Larkinella insperata: one gene and its partner. The protein of the gene in region 1 binds, or shares a complex with, the protein of each later gene. Links are inferred from orthologs where the notes say so. Each region holds a gene or a part of one and is shown in the gene's direction. Other genes may lie near its edges.

What was found.
Region 2: the proteins of scpA (region 1) and meaB are in contact, whole or in part, in a crystal structure (PDB 8DPB), measured with the Methylorubrum extorquens proteins. The link is inferred for Larkinella insperata from one-to-one orthologs. Residues at the interface, in SOR27001.1 of Methylorubrum extorquens: Glu577, Glu578, Asn579, Asp580, Gly581, Arg582, Arg583, Arg585, His596, Ala604, Ser605, Ala608, Asp609, Gly611, Phe612, Asp613, Val614, Asp615, Ile616, Gly617, Pro618, Leu619, Glu625, Arg628, Gln629, Val631, Glu632, Asn633, Asp634, Glu661; in SOR26638.1 of Methylorubrum extorquens: Arg20, Ala21, Ala24, Arg25, Thr28, Ser32, Arg33, Arg34, His37, Thr98, Gly99, Gly100, Ser101, Ile102, Leu103, Lys106, Thr107, Ala110, Ala113, Ile114, Asp115, Arg116, Ala118, Phe119, Ile120, Arg121, Pro122, Pro124.

What each region holds. Positions count from the first base shown.
Region 1 is NZ_CP110973.1:3,609,638-3,612,892, reverse strand. Bases 1-2,935 are described here. They hold scpA (methylmalonyl-CoA mutase), read left to right. Parts: upstream 1-354; coding sequence 355-2,517; downstream 2,518-2,935. Other genes in these bases: OQ371_RS14480 (WapI family immunity protein), read right to left, coding at 2,657-2,935; OQ371_RS14490 (methylmalonyl-CoA mutase family protein), read left to right, coding at 1-336. Outside these bases: more of OQ371_RS14480, read right to left, coding at 2,936-3,097. UniProt on the Escherichia coli protein: Catalyzes the interconversion of succinyl-CoA and methylmalonyl-CoA. Could be part of a pathway that converts succinate to propionate.
Region 2 is NZ_CP110973.1:4,078,387-4,081,626, reverse strand. What follows is about bases 69-2,988. They hold meaB (methylmalonyl Co-A mutase-associated GTPase MeaB), read left to right. Parts: upstream 69-998; coding sequence 999-1,979; downstream 1,980-2,988. Other genes in these bases: OQ371_RS16380 (glycosyltransferase family 2 protein), read right to left, coding at 2,893-2,988; OQ371_RS16385 (lysylphosphatidylglycerol synthase transmembrane domain-containing protein), read right to left, coding at 2,005-2,880; OQ371_RS16395 (2-C-methyl-D-erythritol 4-phosphate cytidylyltransferase), read left to right, coding at 322-1,002; queA (tRNA preQ1(34) S-adenosylmethionine ribosyltransferase-isomerase QueA), read left to right, coding at 69-238. Also shown: more of queA, read left to right, coding at 1-68; more of OQ371_RS16380, read right to left, coding at 2,989-3,240. UniProt on the Escherichia coli protein: Binds and hydrolyzes GTP. Likely functions as a G-protein chaperone that assists AdoCbl cofactor delivery to the methylmalonyl-CoA mutase (MCM) ScpA and reactivation of the enzyme during catalysis.

The sequences.
Region 1 (3,255 bases):
GAAGCGCATCTGGACAAAACGCTCGATCCGGCGGCCGGTTCGTATTACCTCGAAACGCTGACGCATCAGTTGGCCGAATCGGCCTGGGCGCTGTTCCTGGCGGTGGAAGATCGGGGTGGTTTGCAAAAAGCGTTTGAGCAGGGCCTCCTTCGGGACGAGATCGAAAAATCCTACCAGGCTAGCCTTGAAGCCGTTAAAAACGGCCGGGTTCTGGTGGGCGTCACGAAGTTTCGAACGGATGAAGGATTAGCCACCCCGCCCGGCCGTCAGCCCGACGAAATGCCGGACTCCCTCCCGGTTTTACCCGAACGCCGGTTAGCGGCAGCTTTCGAATAAACTCAATCTGCAACCATTATGCGCCCAGATTTCAGGACCACACCCCCGCAACCCGAAGCCGACCCGTCTCCCGGTACTCCGTCGACCCGCTCCGTCGTGACCGCCGAAGGCATCCGAATTAAACCGCAGTATGGCCCCGAAGATCTCGCCCAGGCTCAGCACCTGGGTTCGGTGGCCGGCATTCCGCCGTTCCTGCGTGGCCCCTACAGCAGTATGTACCTCACGCAGCCCTGGACCATTCGGCAGTACGCCGGTTTTTCAACCGCCGAAGCATCCAACGCATTTTACCGCCGGAATCTGGCAGCCGGGCAGAAAGGACTCTCCGTGGCGTTCGATCTGGCAACGCACCGGGGCTACGATTCCGATCATCCGCGGGTAGTCGGTGATGTAGGAAAAGCCGGGGTTGCCATCGACACCGTCGAAGACATGAAGGTTCTGTTCGACCAGATTCCGCTTGATCAGATGTCCGTCTCGATGACGATGAACGGCGCGGTCATTCCGATTATGGCGTTTTACATCGTGGCCGCCGAGGAGCAGGGCATCCGGCCGGAGCAGTTGTCGGGCACGATTCAGAACGATATTCTGAAGGAGTTTATGGTGCGCAACACCTACATCTACCCCCCCGAGCCGTCCATGCGGATCATTGGCGACATTTTTGCCTACACGAGCCGCTACATGCCGAAGTTCAACTCCATCAGCATCAGCGGTTACCACATGCACGAAGCGGGTGCTCCGGCGCAACTGGAACTGGCCTATACCCTGGCCGACGGCCTGGAATACATCCGAACGGGTTTGAAGGCCGGCATGAGCATTGACGAGTTTGCGCCCCGGTTGTCTTTTTTCTGGGGCATCGGCATGAACCACTTCATGGAAATTGCCAAGATGCGGGCCGCCCGGGTTCTCTGGGCCGCTCTGGTCAAGCCGTTTCACCCAAAAAACCCAAAGTCGCTGGCGCTGCGGACGCATTGCCAGACCAGCGGGTACAGCCTGACCGAGCAGGACCCGTTCAACAACGTAGCCCGGACCTGCGTGGAAGCCCTGGCGGCCGTGCTGGGGCACACCCAATCGCTGCACACCAACTCCCTGGACGAAGCCATCGCGCTGCCCACCGACTTCTCGGCCCGGATTGCCCGCAACACGCAGCTTTATCTGCAACACGAAACCGACGTTACCGCCGTGGTCGATCCGTGGGGCGGTTCTTATTACGTTGAGTACCTGACGGATCAGTTGATTCAGAAAGCCTGGGCGTTGATTCAGGAGGTGGAAACACTCGGCGGCATGACCAAAGCCATCGAAACCGGTCTGCCGAAGCTGCGCATTGAAGAAGCTGCGGCCCGCAAACAGGCCCGGATCGACGCGGGCAAAGACGTGATTGTGGGCGTCAACCAATACCGTTCCGAATCAGAAACCGCGCTCGAACTGCTGGAAGTCGACAATCAGGCCGTTCGGGAAGCCCAGATCCGGAGCATCAACGACGTTAAAGCCGGGCGAAACCCGGATCAGGTAGAGGCCGCGTTGGCCGCCATCACGGAAGCTGCCCGTCGAACCGCCGAACCGTCGGCTCCCGGATTTACCAACAACCTGCTGGCTCTTGCCATCGAAGCCGCCCGGCGCCGGGCCACTTTAGGAGAAATTTCGTACGCTATGGAAAAAGCCGTTGGCCGTCACAAAGCCACCATTCGGGCCGTATCGGGCATTTACTCAGCGGAGGTTTCCGACGACGAAAACTTCCGGCTGGCCCGCCAGCTAACCGACCGTTTTGCTGAATACGACGGCCGTCGCCCCCGTATCCTGGTCGCCAAAATGGGGCAGGATGGTCACGACCGGGGCGCTAAAGTCATTGCTACGAGCTTTGCCGATCTGGGTTTCGATGTGGATATGGGGCCGTTGTTTCAGACGCCCGCGGAAGTGGCCCGTCAGGCGGCCGAAAACGATGTCCATATTGTCGGGGTGTCGAGCCTGGCCGCCGGACACAAAACGCTGGTACCGCAACTGATCGACGAGCTGCGAAAAATTGGCCGCGACGACATTCTGGTCATTGCCGGGGGCGTCATTCCAGCCCAGGATTATCAGTTTCTGTACGATGCGGGGGTCAAAGGCGTCTTCGGTCCCGGAACGGTCATTTCGGTAGCGGCCCAAAAAATCCTGAAAGAGTTGATGCCGGAATTGGACAAGGGTTAAACGACAAATACGATGGTATGGCAGGAAGCCTGACAGGGTAAGGCACTGGTTTGTTTTCTGCAGATCTGTGTTTACTGTCCGGTGCTCGGGAAACGACGTACGCGGGTTTTGTTTAATTCGTGCACAGGGGCAAAACGCCCTACTCCCGGATTGGGAAAATGTTTAGCTGCTTCTCCAGGTCGGTGATGGCGTGCTCCAGTTCGCTGTCGTCGGGCGTAACGGGCAACCAGAACGGTTTTGAACTATCGTCGTACCAGTCCGGCGTCGCTTCCTGGTCAAGTTTAATTCCAAACAGGTAACCATTCATCTCGTTGGAGGCATACTGGAAACCCAGACACGGTTCTACAAAAGACAACCGGGGCGACAACTGCCGCTGAGACACCACCGAACGCATCCATTGAATCAGCAGTTCTACTTCCCAGGTTGACAACAGGGGTGCTGTTGTGGTGTATTCCTTATTCCGGTAGCGGGTTTTCAGACTGATCAACAGCCAGTTACGATCCATAAAGTGCTGTGAATCGCTGTACTCGTAATCCAGAATATTCAGTTCAAAAGAAGAATCAGGACCAGTTAGTTTCATGGGTTAGAAGATCAACCGAACTGCCGTAAACAGGTCGCATTGGAAAACTATAAAATCTCGTGGAATCAGTTGGCACGGGGCAGCTATAGCAAATGGAAACAGAGGCAGCAGAAAAATCTGGTCGTCAGCGTTTTATTCGATAGCCTTTTTGGACGCTC
Region 2 (3,240 bases), 470 kb from region 1 along the record:
GGTATCGGCCAATGGGCGGTTGAAACCCGTCGAAGGCTGGACCGACCGGTTTATTTTTCCGCCCTACGACTTTAAAATCGCCAACGCCCTGTTGACCAATTTCCACCTGCCCGAGTCCATTCTGATCATGATGACCAGTGCCTTCGGTGGGTATGACCTCGTTAAGCAGGCTTACGAAGTGGCTATTCAGGAGAAATACAAATTCTTCAGCTACGGCGATGCGATGCTGATTCTCTAATAAGACCAGAGAAAATAGACAAGGGATAAAAGACGGCTTTCTGCGGGTCTTTTGTCTCTTGTCTTTTCTGTTTATTGTCCAGTATGAAAAACCGTTTTGCGATACTTGTCGCCGGAGGGAACGGCAGCCGGATGGGACTAAATGCGCCGAAGCAATTTCTGCCCGTTGGCGGTTTACCCATTCTGATGCACACCATCCGACGCTTTCGGTCCTACAGCCCCAATCTGGAAATTATCGTGGTATTGCCCGCGGCCCAGTTGCCAGTTTGGGAGGAGCTTTGCCAGCAGTACCAGTTTGGAGAGCTAATTACACTGATTCCAGGCGGACAAACCCGGTTTCAGTCGGTTCGTAACGGGTTACAATTCATTCAGGCCGAAGACGGTCTCGTTGCCGTTCACGATGGCGTTCGCCCGTTTGTTACCACGGCGATCATTCGCAATAGCTTTGAAACCGCCGAACGTACGGGCAGTGCCGTTACCTGCGTTCCGTTGAAGGATTCGGCCCGGCTGGTTCACCCGGATGGTCGTAGTCAGGCCGTCGACCGCACCAGTTACCGGCTGGTACAGACCCCGCAGACATTCCAGCTACCCCTCTTCAGAAGGGCCTTTCAGGTGGAAGAACAACCGTTTTTCACGGATTGCGCCAGCGTTGTTGAGTATGCCGGTTTTCCGGTTACGCTCATCGACGGCTCTTACGACAACATTAAAATTACCACGCCGGAAGATTTAGAAATTGCTGAACAGAAAATCCGATCCGCCCGCTGATGCGCCGACTGCCGCCCGACCACTACATTACCGGTATTCGAGCCGGTGACCGACTGGTACTAAGCCGGGCTATTACGTTGGTTGAAAGTCAGTTGGATAGCGATCAGGCGTTGGCCTTACAGGTACTGGAGGCCGTTTTGCCCCAAACCGGCTACTCAATCCGAATTGGTGTGACGGGCGTTCCGGGTGTGGGTAAAAGTACGTTTATCGAAGCGTTTGGCAAGCACCTGACTTCGTTGGGAAAAAAGATTGCCGTTCTGGCCATTGACCCCAGCAGCCAGCGATCTCACGGCAGTATCTTAGGCGATAAAACCCGGATGGAAACCCTGTCGATGGACCCGCTGGCTTACATTCGCCCTTCGCCCTCGGGCGGCTCGTCGGGGGGCGTGGGCAACAAAACCCGCGAGACGATGCTGCTCTGTGAAGCGGCTGGCTTTGATGTTATTCTGGTTGAAACGGTGGGCGTCGGGCAATCCGAAACCGTGGTTCACGGGATGGTGGATTTTTTCCTGCTGCTGATGCTGGCCGGAGCCGGTGACGAACTTCAGGGCCTGAAACGTGGCATCATGGAACTGGCCGATGCCGTTGCCATTACTAAAGCCGACGGCGACAACGCGGCCGCGGCCGAACGCGCCCGGATGGAATACCAGAACGCCCTGCACCTTTTCCCGCCTGCCCCGTCGCAGTGGGCCCCGCCCGTACTGACTTGCTCGGCGCTTCAGAATCGGGGAATCGGAGAGCTCTGGCAGCTTATTATAGAACACCAGACGCGGCTCACCCAGAACGGTTTTCGCGACCGTAACCGCCAGCAGCAAAATCTCGACTGGCTTCACCGCACCATCCATCAGCAGCTCGAAACCCGTTTTTATCAACAGCCCGGTATGCCGGAGCACCTGGCCAAACTGGAAAAGCAGGTCCAGAAAGGCGAAATCTTGCCGCTGCAGGCCGCCAAGCTCCTGTTAGCGTCGTGGCGTTGAAACGAATTCATCCGGCTTTGTCCTGTCATGAGCTTAGCTCCTTAGTTAGTGATGAGGACTGAAAGCTGTACACCAGGCCGGTTAACGATACCAAAGCCGTAATGATGTAGAACAATAAACTGACCGCTACGGCGGCATCGGCGGGTACTGCCAGCCACTGGGCACCCAGCAAAAACGTCAGTTCCCGCGCGCCGGCTCCGCCAATCGTGAAAGGAATGGTGGCCACCACGGACGAAATCAGGAAAATCAGCAGGTAGGTTTCTGGTCTCCCTGCCGCTTCAACGGCCCGTAGTAACGCCAGAATCTGGAGCATCTGTAAGCCCTGCACCAGTACCGACCAGCCGACGGCCCGCTCGAAAGCCGGGGAAAACGACGGCATAACCCGCCCTAAGAGCCACTTGGCCCCCCAGTGCACAATCGGTATGCCCGCCAGCCAGAACCAGCCTGCCTCTCTCCCCACCCAAACCGACACCTCGGGCACTAGTACGGCAAACACCAGTACGGCGTAAATCAGCGGCAGCAGACCGATCAGCCGGTCTAGAAGCGTGGCTCCAATCAGGGCTTTCACCGGGGTTCCGGTCAGGCGATTTAACAGATAAACCTTATACCCGTCTCCGCCGATGCCACCGGGCAGAAACAGGTTATAATACATACCCAGCCAATACAGTTTCAGGTTGGCCTGACGGCGAATGGACAAGCCAAGCTGCTCAAACAACCGTAGTAACCGCTCCGCCGAAGCCACTTTTGAAAGCACAAACAGAGCCGCTGCTCCCAGTAGCCACGCCGGATGTACCCGCGTTATTACCTCCCAAACCCGGTCCGGTTCAATCTTGCGGAATACCAGCCATAACGAAAGGAGGGATAACGCAATTTTGACGGCGGTTTTTACAAATTTTGGCATGAGTAAAACGCTTTATACCAGCTCCGATTTATAGATCCGCCGGATTTTATACGGTTTTTTATCCTGCGACTCGTAATAGGTTCTCATTTGCAGCTCCGTCATGATACCAAAGGTAATTAACTGGATACCAGCTAGTACCAAAATGGTTCCGAGAATCAGCAGTGGACGGCCCCAGATGTCGTGGCCCAGCAGCTTCTGGAAGAGCAGGTAGCCGTTGATCAATAGTCCCACGGCCAGCGCCATCAGCCCCCAGCTTCCGAAAAGATGCATCGGTTTGCGGAGGTACTTTTTCATGAACAGCATCAGGATCAGGTCGCTGACCACTTTCAGCGTACGGCCCAAGCCGTATTTCGACTGCCC